2 regions of the Deinococcus peraridilitoris DSM 19664 genome follow, and region 1 is predicted to be linked to the other one. Evidence: riboswitches for the same ligand, from Rfam matches in the RefSeq annotation. Region 1 holds a riboswitch; the other holds the start of a gene.
The links. A riboswitch is a leader RNA that binds a small molecule or an ion and turns the genes downstream of it on or off. The one in region 1 is predicted to bind thiamine pyrophosphate.

Region 1 (7,406 bases):
CGAGCAACAGCAGGCGGGGCCGGGGCGCCAGGGCCCGTGCCAGGGCCACCCGTTGCTGCTGGCCGCCGGACAGCTCCGAGACGCGCCGCCTCTCCAGCTGTGCCAGGCTCACCAGGGCGAGGGCCGCACGGGCGCGCGTGTGTGCTTCATGACGCGGGAGACCGCGCGCCCGCGGACCGTAGGCGGCGTTTCCCAGCACGCTGAGGTGCGGAAACAGTGCATACTCCTGAAACACCAGCGAAAGGTCGCGCCGCTCGGGAGGCGCGTTGGTGACGTCACGGCCGTCCATCACGATGTGTCCGGCGTCCGGGTGTTCGAGTCCGGCCACCAGTCGCAGCAGGGTGCTTTTCCCGCAGCCGCTCGGCCCGAGCAGTGCGAGGGTTTCACCCCCTGGAAGCGACAGTGAGACGCCCTGCAGGGCCCGCACACCGCCGTAGTGCTTGTGGACTTCTCGCACGTCCAGGGCGAGCGCGCTCACGCCACTTCCCCTTTGCCGCCCAGCAGCGTGAAGCTCGCCAGCGATAGCCCCATCAGCAGCGTCGCGAGCGCGCACGCTTCGCCGAGGTTGAGCGCTCCCGGGCGCGCGAGGCGTTCGGCAATGCCAATGCTGAGGGTCGCCCATTCGGGCCGCGAAAGGACCAGTGTCGCGGCAAACTCTCCCAGTACCGTTGCCAGCGCCAGGGCGGCCCCGCCGCGCAGGGCTGGTGCCACCAGCGGAAGCGCCACCGTTCGCCAGGCGCGTGGCGAAGAGCTGCCCAGACTCCGTGCCGCCTCAAGCAGCTGCACGGGCAGCGCACGCAACGCGGGCAGCAGGCTGCGCGTGACGAGCGGCGCGGCCAGCAGGACGTAGGCGGCCAGCAGCAGTGGCAATTCGGCGCGCAGCCGTGGGTACAGGAGCAGATACCCGACGGCCAGGCTGATCGGGGAGACCATCAGGGGCAGCAGCGACAACAGATCGAGCAGGCGTGAACGGGCGCGCCAGGTTCCCAGCGCGTGCAGACCGCCGAAAAACAGCGCGCCCGCCAGGGCCACGAAGGCAAAGGTCAGGGTGTTGCGCAGCATCAGGCTCAGGCTGGGTTCGTGCTCACGAAACAGTCCGCGCCAGAAAACCGAGGTGAAGCCGTCCATGCCCACGAAGGAGCGCACGGCCACGGCCAGCAGCGGGCCGAAGCACACCGCGAGCGTCACGAGCAGCAACGCGGCGAGCAGCAACGCGACGCTTCCGCGCGCCCTCGGCAACGTCTGACGGCCTGGCTGCAGGGCCACGCTGCGGGCGGCCAGCCACAGGTACGCGCTCGTGGCGAGAATGGTCACCAGCAGCTGCACGCCGACCAGCGCTCCCGCGTCGGCGAGACGCAGCTCATAGGCGGTGAGGGTGTAGATTTCGACTTCGAGCGTGGCGTACTTGCTGCCCCCCAGCAGAAACGGCAAACCGAAACTGAGGGCGCTGTACAAAAACACCAGGGTGGCCCCGGCCAGCAGTCCGGGAAGCGCGAGCGGCAGCGCGACTGACAGGGCCGCGCGCAGGGGCGACTGGCCCAGGGTGCGGGCGGCGGCGATCAGGTTGGGGGGAACACGCGCGAAGCCGGCGTATGACAGCCGCACCATCAAGGGCAAGTTGAAAAACAGGTTGCCGAGAATCACGATGGCGGCGCTTTCGGTCAGGTCGAGCCCGCTGTAGCCGCGCGGCCCGAACAGCGCGAGCAGCCCCATGGCGGCCACGAGGGTGGGTGTGACGAACGGCAGCAGCAGCGCACGCAGAATGGACGCCTTGAAGGGCACGTCAAAACGCGAGAGCAGGTACGCCAGCGGCACACCCAGCAGGGCCGCGAGCGCCGAAGTGCCCACTGCCTGGCGCAGCGTCCAGGCCAGCCGCTCCTGGTAATACGGTTCGCTCCAGGCGTGCCAGGCCACGCCGCCCTCCTGCAGCAGGCGTCCCAGCGGCAGCACCAGAAAGGCCGCCAGCAGGACAAGGGCCGGCGTCGCCAGCCCCCATCCCAGCAGGGTGGCCCGGCGCGGCGCCCTGGGGTTCACCGGACTTTAGCGCCCCCGCACGACGAGGCGCGTCCAGGTATCCGTCCAGATTTGTGCGTTCATGCGAATCTCGGCTGCTCCCAGGGCTGTCACACCCTGAGGCGTCTGGGCGTGCTGGTACACCGGGTCGAGCTTGACCCCTTCACGCGCCGGGTAGACCCACATGCGCGTCGGAAAATCGGCCTGCACCTCCGGGGAGAGCATGAAGTCCACGAACCGGCGTGCCAGTTCGCGCTGCTTGGTGCCCTTCAGGATGCCCACACCTTCGAGCTGCAAAAAGGTGCTGCCCGGCAGGAACAGGTTGGCGGTGGGGCTCTCGGTGATTTTCTTCTCGCTGTAAAACACCTCGGCGGCGGGGCTGGAGGCGTAACTCACGACGATGGGATATTTGCCGCCCGCTCGGGTGAACTCGGTGTAGTACGCGTCGTTCCAGCCGCGGGTGACTTTCAGGCCGTTGTCTTTCATGGCCTTCCACCAGGTCCAGGCTTTTTCGGGACCGAAGTGCTTGACCGTGGCAAGCAAAAAGGCCAGACCAGGGCTCGACGTGGCAGGATTCTGCACGGCCAGCATGCCCTGGTACTCGGGCTTCGTGAGGTCATCGAGGCTTTTCGGCAAGGCCAGCTTGTTTTTTTCGAAGTAAGCCTTGTCGTAATTGAGGGCGACGTAACCGTAGTCGACGGTGTTGAGCAGCCCGTCGGAGGTCAGCGTGAGGCGCGCGGGAACGTTCTTGGCCTGCGGGCTCTTGTACGGTTCCAGGATGCCCGCCGCCCGCGCCTTGCCGAGCAGGGTGTTGTCGATGCCGTACACGACATCGGCAATGGGCGCCTCCTTGGTCAGGATCAGCTTGTTGACCATTGCGCCCGTGTCTCCGCCCTTGATCAGGCGGACCTTGGTGTTGTGGGCCGCTTCGAACTGGGCGAGAAGCTTCTTGTCGACGCTGAAGGAGTCGTGTGTGATGACACTCAGTTCGGCGGCGAGGGCCTGAGAAGCCAGACCGCTCAGCAGAAAGGTGGAAACCAAAATTCGCAGCATAAGAAAGCCCCCTTGCGTCCGCTCGGGGAAGGGTAGAGCAACGTGCGTCCGCCGATGGGTTCACGGCGCGGTCACGCTCCCTCCGCCAGCATGAACTGGATCAGGTTCCTGGGGTATTTCTCAGTCCCGCATGAGCGCGGGACACCCCCGGTGACGCCCCAGGAGTATAGCTCAGCTGCGGTCGGTGCAGTGTGCGGCGGCCACCCGCCGCACAAGGTGCCTGGGTCCTATCTTTACCAAGTGAAATATTTTCAAATGGAAGTATGTCATCTACCGCTCCCGAACTGCTCGACATGACCCGCCTGCTGATCCGCCTCGGTCGACTGCTGCACAATGAAATCGACGAACCGCTGCAAGAATCGCTCGGCCTCGGCATCAAGGAACTGCTGGTGCTGATCAGCATCAGCGAAGGCCAAACCAGCCCCGGGGTCATCGCCGCGCGCCAGTATCTTCCGGCAGCGACTGTCACGCGCCTGATCACCCGATTGCAGGAGCACGGTTTTCTGGAGCGCCAAAGCGATCCCGACGATCTGCGGCGTTTCCGGCTGGTGCTCACCGGGCGGGGAACGGCGGCGCTGCAGCGCCGCCGTGACGAAACCCGGCGTGTCCTGGCTGCCCGCTACGCTCACCTGCCACCCGAGGTGGTCGCGCAAGCCGTGGAGGCGCTGCGCGCGCTGGAAGGGCACCTGCAAGGCGAGGTCGCCCGTGTCTGACCTGTCACCCCGCGACAAGCGACTGGCTTTCTTTGGCGTGCTGACCGTGCTGTTTCTGGCCTCGCTCAACCTGACGGTCGTCGGTACGGCCATGCCGCGCGTAATTTCCGATCTCGGGGGTTTTGATCTGTACGCCTGGGCATTCACCGCGTACGCGCTCACCTCCACCCTGATCATTCCCCTCGTCGGCACGCTGAGCGACAACATCGGCCGCCGCCCGGTGCTGCTGAGCGGCATCGTGATCTTCTCGCTGGGCTCGGTGCTGATCGGCGTTTCGCAGAGCATGGAGCAGCTTATTGCCTTTCGCGCCTTGCAGGGGCTGGGCAGCGGCGCCCTGATGAGCATGGCCTTTGTGACCATCGGCGACATCTTCACCCCGATCGAGCGAGGCCGGTACCAGGGCTACACCGGCGCCGTGTGGGGCATTTCGAGCATCGTCGGACCGCTGGTCGGCGGATTCCTGACCGACCACCTGGGCTGGCGGTGGGTGTTTTTCGTCAATCTGCCCTTCGCGGTGCTGGCCTTTGTGATCATTGCGCGCTTCATTCAGGCCCGGCGCGCCAGCACCCCACGCGCGCTCGACCTGCCGGGCTCCGCCCTGCTGGTGCTGTGTGTCACGCCGCTGCTGCTCGCCCTGAGCTGGGGCGGAAGCGCGTACCCCTGGACTTCTGCGGTCATGCTGGGCCTGCTGGCCTCCGCGCTGACCTTCGGGGTGGCCTTCGCGTGGCGCCAGTTGCGCGCAACCCATCCCATCATCGACCTGCAACTGCTGCGCAACCGCACCTTCGCGGTGGCCAACGTCACCGGCTTTCTCACCACCGCCGGACTCAACGCGGCCATCCTCTACCTGCCCCTCTACATGCAAGGCGTGCGTGGCAGCTCTGCCAGCGGATCAGGAGCGGTGCTGGCGCCCCTGATGCTGGGACTGGTGCTGACCAGCACCATCGCCGGTCAGCTGGTATCGCGCTCAGGCCGCTACAAGACGCTGGTGGTCATTGGGGTGGCCTGCACCACCGTGGCGCTGTATCTCACCAGCCGCCTGGGCGTGGACACGCCCACGTGGCAGGCCACCCTTGTGATGGTGCTGCTGGGCCTGGGTATGGGTCCGGTCAATTCGCTGCTGACCCTAGCCGTGCAGAACGCCACCCCCGCAGAGCAACTCGGCATGGTCACGAGCGCCAACCAGTTCTTCCGGCAGATCGGCGGTACGCTGGCCGTGGCGGTGTTCGGCACCCTGATGACCGCCCACCTCACCCACGACCTGAAAGACCATCTGCCGTCCGCGGCGAGCCGTCTGCCCGCACAGCTGCAAGACGAAGTGGCCAGTCCGCAGCTGTTGACCAGCCCTGATCAGCTTTCGCGTCTGCAGGGGCAAATCGAGGCCGTTGGCGGTCATCAACTGGTCGAGGGCGTCCTGCGCGGACTGCGCGAAGTGCTGTCGCTGGCCCTTTCCGAAATTTTCCTGCTGTCCGCCGCGCTGAGCCTGATCAGCCTGCTGGTCGTGCTGGGCCTGCCCGAGGTGCGGCTGCAGGGAAGTCCTCGCCGGACCCGTAAAGCCCGCCTGACCGAGGCGGCCTCCACGGACTGAGCGGGCGCGTGACCGACGCTCAGCCCGGCTTGGGGAGCGAAAAACCAAAGGTCGCTCCTTCTTCCGGGCGTCCTTCGGCCCAGACCTGCCCGCCGTGCCGGTGAACGATGCGCCGGACGTTGGCGAGGCCCACCCCGGTGCCCTCGAATTCTTCCTGGCGGTGCAGGCGCTGAAACACTCCAAAGAGCTTGCTGCCGTGTGCAGGGTCGAAGCCCACCCCGTTGTCGCGCACGAAGATGGCCCAGCCGTGTTCGTGCTCCTCGGCCCACACGTCGATTCGCGACACCTCGCGTGTTCGGCTGTACTTGAGCGCGTTCGAGATCAGGTTGACCAGCACCTGGTGCAGGGTCTGACGGTCGCCTTGCACCTCGGGAAGACCGCTGACTTTCCAGTTCACCTGCCGTCCGGCCAAATCTGCCTCGCACTCCTGGCGCACGTGTTCCATCAGTTCTGCCAGATTCACCGTTTCCAGGCGCAACGGCAGGCGTGAGGTGCGCGATAATTCCAGCATTGCGTCGATCAGGCTGTTCATGCGTCCCGCTGCGCCCTCCACCACCGAGAGGTACTTCTCGGTTTTGCGGTCGAGTCCGGCGCCCAGCGCCTGGCGAAGCAGGCTGCTAAAGCCCGTGATGTGCCGCACGGGGGTGCGCAGGTCGTGCGACACCGAGTAGGCAAAGGCCTCCAGTTCCTCGTTGGCGGCCTGCAGCTGGGCTTGCTGGGTCTGAAGCTCGCGGACTGCCTCGGCACGCTCCAGGGCCAGACCGAGGTTGCGCACGGCGGTTTCCAGCACTGTCCGGTCGGTCGGCGTCCAGTGGCGCTCTTGGAACAGACCCACGCAGAACAGGCCGACCATGTTACCGCCGATCTCGAGCGGCAGGATCGCGCGGGCCTGCACGTGCCCCATCAAGTCGCGTGGAGCCTCGGCCGTTTCCGGGAAGGAGTCCTGATACCAGGGGCGTCGGGCGGCCCACGAGGTCCCCAGGCCGAGTGCCTCGCGCGGCAGCCCGGCGTTCACCATCGCCTGCAGCGGCCCGGAGCGCAGGTTGCCCGTCTGGGCCTTCGGGTACCACAGGTCCTCGTGCAGTTCGTAATACACAGCGTAGCCGGACGGCAGCAGGCGACACACGATCTCCTGGGCGCTGCGGATCAGGGCGTAGCGGTCGGTCTCGAAGGCGAGGTCGCGGGAAAGGGCGGCAAAAGCTTCCAGAATCTGCGCGCGCGCTTCAAGTTCTACCGCCTGGCGCTGCAGGGCCACCGTGGTGGCGGCGCGCTCCAGGGCGAGCTCCAGACTCCGGCCTACCGCGCGGAACACCAGCCGTTCGCGCTCGGTCCAGGCGTGGGCGTGCCTGGTTCCCATGGTAAGCAGGCCACCGGGCTCGCCGCCGTCGAGGTAAGGATACTGGGCGCCCGCGCCATAATCCTCAGTATGCTCGACACCTTCGCGGTCGGCGTTCCAGCCGTCCACAAACGACGGTCCGCGAACCAGAAACGGGCTCGCGAAGCTCGGGGTATCTGGCAAGAAACCCTCGCGTGCCCGGCTCGCTGCCGCCCCGTCGATGTCTTCTGACAGCACCAGGGCTTTCCAGCGCCCGTCGGAAAGCGTGTAGTAACCCACGCTGACGTCGCGCAGCGAGATTCGCAGGATCTCGACTGCGAGCCGCGCGAGGGTTGTCACATCTGCAGGCTGGGTCGAGGCTTCGGTGAAGCGGGCAAAGGCATTCAGGGCGGCGCGCTCCTCTTCGAGCTCCTGATTGCGTCGTTGCAGCGCGAAGCGTTGCGTTTCCAGGTGTTCGAGCTGCGCGGCGCGTTCCATGGCCAGCCCCAGGGTACGCACCAGGGCCTCGAGCACCGTCCGCTGCGCAGCGGACCAGACATTTCGCTGAAACAGCGCGACCAGCAAAACCCCGACGGGCTGGCCTTCGATCAGCACCGGCAGGCTGGCCATACTGCCGACCGACCCGACGAGCGCGGACATCGGCGGCGCGACTTCAGGATGCTGCGTCGTGTAACACGCTTCACGCCGTGTCCAGGCACAGACC
Region 2 (7,406 bases), 1.2 Mb from region 1:
CGACGAAGCTGGCGTCCCGCACCGCTCGAATGCCCGCCAGGGAGGATGCTGAACGCAATCTTTGGCCGCTTTTTTGACTGAAGCGCAACGTTACAGGAGGCGTCACGCCGCGCGCCGTGTCAAAATGCCCCCGTGAGTCTTGTCATCCTCGATTTCGGCAGCCAGTACACCCGCCTGATTGCCCGTCGCTTTCGGGAGCTGGGCGCCTACAGCGTCATTCTGCCCGGTAACGCCCCACTCGAGCGCATTCAGCAGGAAAACCCGGTCGGACTGGTGCTCTCGGGCGGTCCCAGCAGTGTCTACGATCCGGGCGCACCCCGACCTGCCGACGGCGTGCTCGACCTCGACGTGCCGGTGCTGGGCATCTGCTACGGCATGCAGTACCTGGCCATGGCCGCCGGGGGCACCGTTGAGCGCGCCGGAAAGCGCGAGTACGGCAAGGCCGAGCTGGCCGAGTACCACGGCGACCTCTTTGATGGCGTGGCCGGTGAGTTCGTGGCCTGGATGAGCCACAGCGACTCGGTGACCCGCCTTCCGTCCGGTTACGAGGTCGTGGCGACGACGAGCGATACCCCGGTCACCGCCATCGAGAACCGTGCGGCGCGCCGTTATGGAGTGCAGTTTCACCCGGAAGTCGTGCACACCCCCAAGGGCGGCGCGCTGCTGAGCAACTTTCTCGATTCCTGCGCGGCCGCGCGTGACTGGACGGCCGCGCACATCGTCGATGAGCTCGTCGCGCAGGTGCAGGAGCAGGTCGGTGAGGGCCGTGTGCTGCTGGGCATTTCGGGCGGGGTAGACTCCAGCACGCTGGCACTGTTGCTGGCGCGCGCCGTCGGAGAGCGCCTGACCGCCGTGTTCATCGACCACGGCCTGCTGCGCCTGGGCGAGCGTGAACAGGTGGAACACGCCCTGCGGCCGCTGGGCGTCAACCTCGTCACGGTGGACGCCTCCGAGGTGTTTCTGTCGGCTCTGGCCGGCGTCGGCGATCCCGAGGAGAAACGCAAGATCATCGGCCGCGAGTTCATCCGGGCCTTCGAGCGCGAAGCGCGCATTCACGGTCCCTTCGACTTTCTGGCGCAGGGCACCCTGTACCCGGACGTGATTGAGTCGGCCGGCGGCGAGGGAGCGGCCAACATCAAGAGCCACCACAACGTGGGCGGTCTGCCTGCCGACCTGCAGTTCAAGCTGGTCGAGCCCTTCCGCACGCTCTTCAAGGACGAGGTGCGCGAGATTGCCCTGCTGCTCGGCCTGCCCGAGGAGATCCGCACCCGCCACCCCTTTCCGGGCCCCGGCCTGGCGATCCGCATCCTGGGCGACATCACCCGCGAGAAGATCGACATCCTGCAGCGCGTCGACGATATCTTCATCTCGGCGCTGCGTGAGTTTGGCCTCTACGACCAGGCCTGGCAGGCGCTGGCGGTGCTGACCCCCATTCAGAGCGTCGGCGTGATGGGTGACGAGCGCACCTACCGCCACCTGGTGGCCCTGCGCGCCGTGACCAGCGTGGACGGCATGACCGCCGAGTGGGCGCGCCTGCCCTATGAATTTTTGGACACCGTGAGCCTCAGGATCGTGAACCACGTGCACGAGGTGAGCCGGGTGGTATACGACATCACCGGCAAGCCGCCCGCGACCATCGAGTGGGAGTAAGTGCCAGGCACGGAAGGGGAGTCCCCTTTCCGTGCCTGGTCCGGTGTTCTCCTGATTCTCAGCTCTGTACGTCAGATTCGTTCTGAATCTCGGTCAGGTTGCTTTCGGCGTCATCGACGCTCTCTTCAAGCACGCCGAAGGCTTCCTCGCCCGTGATCACGCCCTTGTCCTGCAGGACTTTCAGAAGCTTCTTGACGGCGTCATAGGCGGCTACCGCTCGCAGACTGCTGGGATCATCCATGCTTCTCACGGTAAATCCTTTGCCTGAGCGTCGGGCGCCAAAAGGCGCAGCAAAGCATGAATTGGTCAGGGGGCCATCATGCCTGATATACATGAGGTACCGGAGACCCCTGATCAGCCGGCCTCCGGTGGGAGGTGTCGCCTTGCAAATCTACAAGCTCATCGGCCGCGACGTTGACGTCACAGACGCACTGAAGGACTACCTCGACGAGAAACTCTCACGGCTTGAACGCTTCAGCGATCAGATTACCGATGCCAAGGTGGTTCTGCAGGTGCGTGATGTCCGCGATACCATGCGCCGCAACCGTGTGGAAGTGCAGCTGAACGTCCCCAACGGCCTCGTGCGCGCCGAGGAACACCACAGCGACATGTACGCCGCGATCGACAAGGTGTCCGACGTGCTGGAGCGCCAGCTGCGCAAAGTCAAAACGAAGTACCTCAAGCGCCGCCATGACAACAACGTCGAGGACACGGGCGGCATGGTTGCCGCGCCGCTGACCGACATCATTGCTGCCAGCGATGAAGACGATGACGCCGCGCCGGAAATCGTGCGCCAGAAGCGGGTGGATTTGCGGCCCATGTCGCCCGAGGACGCGGTGATGGAAATGGAAGCCCTGCACCACGACTTCTACGTGTTCATGAACGCTTCCACCGAGAGCTGCGCCGTGGTGTACCGTCGCCGTGACGGCAACTACGGTCTCATCGAACCCAACGCGTAAACGAACCTGTCCTGGAGGTGCGGGGTGCGGCCCCCGCACCTCAAATCTTGCGTCCCTGTGTTTCACCCGTGACGCGGTGTGGTCTGCACGATGATCGTGAGATTCCGCCGGCCTGCACTTGACGGGCCTTGTGCCGGATGTCACACTACGCCTGTCACTCGGGGTGCCTGACAAAGCGTCGGGCTGAGAGGGCCTTGGCCTAACCCGTTGAACCTGATCTGGGTCACACCAGCGGAGGGAGCGTGACGGGAATGGCGACTGACGTTGTTTCCCCCTCCTGGTTTTGGGAGGGGGAATTTTTTTGAACCGCTGACCGATCAATCCATGGATCTACCCAAGCAGCACGCCCCACCGGGCGTGACGGCCTCCTATTTCCCAAATGAGGTGTCTATGACCGATTTTCGTGTGACGACGGGCGCCCTGCCCGGCAGCCGCAAGCTCTACCTCACCCATCCAGACTATGGCGAGCTTCGCGTGCCAGTTCGCGCGATCTCGCAAAGCCCGACGATTCTGCACGCCGGCGGCCTCGCGCGCTCGGTGCCCAATCCCGACGTGCTGGTCTACGACTCCAGCGGCCCCTACACCGACGAACACGCCGACGTCGAGGTGAATGTGTCCGCCGGTCTGCCCGCCTGCCGCACGTGGCTCGCGAGCCAGCCCGACCTGGAGGAGCTGCCCCGCCCGACCTCAACTTTCAGCCGGGCTCAGCTGGATGACCCAGCGCAGGCCAAGCTGCAGTTTCCTGTGACTACCCTGCCGCGCCGCGCCCGCTCGGGGCATAAGGTCACACAGCTGCACTACGCCCGCCGGGGAATCATCACGCCCGAGATGGAGTTCGTGGCACTGCGCGAGAACCTGCGCCAGGAAGCGGCCTTCGACTTATCCCACCAGCACTTCGGCGACAGTCGGGGCGCGAGCATTCCGCGTGAAATTACGCCGGAGTTCGTGCGCTCCGAAATTGCCCGGGGGCGTGCCATCATTCCGGCCAACGTCAATCACCCGGAACTCGAGCCGATGATCATCGGGCGCAACTTCCTGGTCAAGATCAACGCCAACATCGGCAACAGCGCCGTGACCTCCTCGATCCTGCAAGAGGTCGAGAAGATGGTCTGGGCCATCCGCTGGGGCGCGGACACCGTGATGGACCTCTCGACGGGCCGGCACATCCACCAGACCCGCGAGTGGATCGTGCGGGGCAGCCCGGTCCCCATCGGCACGGTGCCGATCTATCAGGCGCTCGAGAAGGTCGGCGGCAAGGCCGAGGAGCTGAGCTGGGACATTTACCGTGACACCCTGATCGAACAGGCCGAGCAGGGCGTGGACTACTTCACCATTCATGCGGGCGTGCGGCTGGCACACATTCCGCTCACGGCGAGGCGCCGGACCGGCATCGTGTCGCGCGGCGGCTCGATTCTGGCCAAGTGGTGCCTGGCGCATCACCGGGAGAACTTCCTCTACACGCACTTCGAGGAGATCTGCGAGATCATGGCGGCCTACGACGTCAGCTTCAGCCTGGGAGACGGCCTGCGCCCTGGCAGCATCGAGGACGCCAACGACGCCGCGCAGTTCGCCGAACTGGACACCCTGGGCGAGCTCACCAGGGTTGCCTGGCAGCACGACGTGCAGACCATGATCGAAGGGCCCGGCCACGTGCCGATGCACCTGATCCAGGAAAACATGACCCGGCAACTGGCGGTGTGCGAGGAGGCACCCTTTTACACCCTGGGGCCGCTCACGACCGACATCGCGCCAGGCTACGACCACATCACCAGTGCCATCGGCGCGGCATTGATCGGCTGGTACGGCACGGCCATGCTGTGCTACGTCACCCCAAAGGAGCATCTGGGGTTGCCGAACCGCGACGATGTGCGCGAGGGCGTCATCACCTACAAGATCGCCGCGCACGCCGCCGACCTCGCCAAGGGCCACCCGGGGGCGCAGGCGCGCGACAACGCACTCAGCAAGGCCCGCTTCGAGTTTCGCTGGCAGGACCAGTTCAATCTGGCCCTCGATCCCGAGCGGGCGCGGGCCTTTCACGATGAAACGCTTCCCGCCGACGCGGCCAAGACCGCGCACTTCTGCTCGATGTGCGGTCCGCATTTTTGCAGCATGAAGCTCACGCAGGATCTGCAAAAGGACATCCTGCAGGGCATGCAGGACAAGGCCGCCGAGTTTCGCGCGCAGGGCGGCGAGCTGTACCGTGCGCCGGGCGAGGTCCTGGCGTGAGCCTCGGTCACCTGTACCTGGTCGCCACGCCCACCCCGGGCCAGGGCGAAGCGGACTTTCTCACGCGGGTCGAGGCGGCCCTGCAGGGTGGGGTGGACGTGTTGCAGTTGCGCTGCAAGGATTGGGAGGCGCTGCCGTACCTGCAGCTGGCCGAACGGATGGGGGAGCTGGCACGGCGTTACCATGTGCCGCTGTTCGTCAACGACCGTCCTGACGTGGCCTTTGCTGCGGGCGCCGACGGGGTTCACCTCGGTCAGAATGATCTTCCGCCCGTCTGGTCGCGCGCCGTCGCGCCGGGGCTGCTGATCGGGCGCAGCACCCACGCGCCGGGTCAGGCCGAGGCCGCGCTCACCGACCGGCCTGCGTACCTGGCGGTGGGCCCGGTTCACGCCACGCCGACCAAACCAGGGCGCAGCGCGGTGGGCCTTTCCTACGTGCGCTGGGCGGCGAAGCACCTGCCCCAGCCCTGGTACGCCATCGGTGGCATCGATCTCTCGAACGTCGAAGCGGTGCTGGCCGCAGGCGCCCGGCGCATCGCGGTGGTGCGCGCGATTCTTGATGCCCCCGATCCCGCGCGCGCCGCGCATGAATTCCGGCAGTGCCTACGCGCCCGGCAACCGGAGGCCTGCTGATGTGGGTCAACGGTCAGGAGCGTCCACACCGAGCCGGCCTCACCCTTCACACCTTGTTGCAGGAACTGAACGTGGCGCTGGACAAGGTGGCCGTCGCGCACAATGACGACTTCTACGCCGGATCGCGTGTTCCCGACGTGCCCCTGCAAAAAGGTGACGTCATAGAAGTCGTGCGCGTCACGGCGGGAGGTTGATATGCACCCTGAGATTGACGATCCCCTGATGATCGCCGGACAGGCCTTTTCATCGCGCCTGATGGTCGGAACCGGCAAGTACCGCGATTTCACGGTCATGCGTGAAGCCCTGGAGGCCAGCGAAGCGCAGATCGTGACGGTGGCAATTCGCCGCGTCGAGCTCGGCGCGCCCGGACACGACGGTTTGCTTGAACAGCTCGACCTTGACCGCTTTCAGCTGCTGCCCAACACCGCCGGCTGCCGCACGGCCGCCGAGGCCGTGCGGGTGGCCAAGCTGGCGCGGCTGCTCACCGGGGTGAGCTGGCTGAAACTGGAGGTCATTCCGGACGCCCGCTACCTGCTGCCCGATGGGGCCGAGACGTTGCGCGCCGCAGAAGCGCTGATAGGGGAGGGCTTTACCGTGCTGCCGTACATTCAGGCCGATCCGGTGCTGGCAAGACAGCTCGAGACGCTCGGCTGCGCCACGGTGATGCCGCTCGCGAGTCCCATCGGCTCGGGGCGTGGGCTGCAGACGACCGCGCAGATTCGCATCATGCTGGAGCACGCCCGCGTGCCGGTGGTGGTCGACGCGGGCCTCGGGGTGCCCAGCGAGGCGGGCGCCTGCCTGGAGATGGGCGCGGGTGCGGTGCTCGTCAATACTGCCATTGCCGAGGCCAGAGACCCAGTGCTGATGGCGCGCGCCTTTCGCGCCGGCGTCCAGGCCGGACGGGAGGCTTACCTGGCGGGAAGGATGCCCGTCCGTGAGGAGGCGAGCCCCAGCACGTCCCCGCTCGGCGTGGTGCGCCTGCCCGATCCCGAAGTGCCGCTGTGAACGCTCTTGCAGCGGTCGGGATCAGAAAAGGCAGCCTTGGCACCTGCGCGGCCGTATGAAGACGCGCCCCGTGGCCCTCACGGTTGCTGGATCCGATTCGGGCGCCGGGGCCGGAATTCAGGCCGATCTCAAGACCTTCGCGGCGCACGGGGTGTACGGCACGAGCGCCATTACGCTTGTCACCGCGCAGAATACCCTTGGGGTGCAGGCCGTACACCACCTGCCACCCGAGCTGGTGCGCGCGCAGCTCCGCTCGGTTCTGCACGACTTCCCGGTCGCGGTCGTCAAGACCGGCGCCCTGGGCAGTGCCGCTACCGTTCGAGTGGTCGCCGAGACCCTGCGGGCAACTGGCCTGCCGCTCGTGGTCGATCCCGTGCTGGTATCCACAAGCGGCTCGCGGCTGCTCGCGCAGGACGCGCTCACGGTGCTGCGTGAGGAACTGCTTCCCCTGGCCACCCTGGTCACGCCGAACCGGGCCGAAGCCGAGGTGCTGCTCGGCCTGCCCGAGGGCGCGCTCATGGAGGCGGCGGCCCTCCAGGCCCTGGCTTGGCGCGCCCTGCCGTTTCCGCTGCTCGTCACCGGCACTCACGCCTGCGGTGAGGTGGTGTCCGACCACCTGTATGCGCCCGATCACCGGGTGATCACGGCCCGCCAGCAGCACACCCGCCACACGCACGGCACGGGCTGCACCCTCGCGAGCGCGGTGGCCGCGAACCTCGCGCGGGGAACAGCGCTGCCCGAGGCGGTCCTGCACGCGCACGCCTATGTCCAGCGGGCGATGCGGGCGTCTCCCGGGCTCGGAGGTGGCCACGGGCCGCTGGGGCACGTTCCTGCCTGAGGCCCGGCTCGGGTCCGCGGGTCAGCGCAGGCGAGGGGGCGGACGGAACCTGATGGAGCGGCGAAGATTGTGGAGCTCGGTGCGCAGTTCGTACCA

Region 2: it holds a riboswitch for thiamine pyrophosphate, as region 1 does, so the genes downstream of both, thiC (phosphomethylpyrimidine synthase ThiC) here and DEIPE_RS13995 (thiamine ABC transporter substrate-binding protein) in region 1, are expected to answer to the same signal.

What each region holds. Positions count from the first base shown of each region.
Region 1 covers NC_019793.1:2,875,895-2,883,300, forward strand. The annotation lists gene DEIPE_RS13985 (ABC transporter ATP-binding protein) at 1-478, opposite strand, end outside; gene DEIPE_RS13990 (ABC transporter permease) at 475-2,034, opposite strand; gene DEIPE_RS13995 (thiamine ABC transporter substrate-binding protein) at 2,041-3,066, opposite strand; TPP riboswitch at 3,126-3,225, opposite strand; gene DEIPE_RS14000 (MarR family winged helix-turn-helix transcriptional regulator) at 3,330-3,779, shown strand; gene DEIPE_RS14005 (MDR family MFS transporter) at 3,772-5,367, shown strand; gene DEIPE_RS14010 (GAF domain-containing sensor histidine kinase) at 5,387-7,406, opposite strand, start outside.
Region 2 covers NC_019793.1:241,539-248,944, reverse strand. The annotation lists gene guaA (glutamine-hydrolyzing GMP synthase) at 133-1,650, shown strand; gene DEIPE_RS01035 (hypothetical protein) at 1,709-1,891, opposite strand; gene hpf (ribosome hibernation-promoting factor, HPF/YfiA family) at 2,034-2,609, shown strand; TPP riboswitch at 2,759-2,867, shown strand; gene thiC (phosphomethylpyrimidine synthase ThiC) at 3,000-4,835, shown strand; gene thiE (thiamine phosphate synthase) at 4,832-5,467, shown strand; gene thiS (sulfur carrier protein ThiS) at 5,467-5,661, shown strand; gene DEIPE_RS01010 (thiazole synthase) at 5,663-6,472, shown strand; gene thiD (bifunctional hydroxymethylpyrimidine kinase/phosphomethylpyrimidine kinase) at 6,528-7,310, shown strand.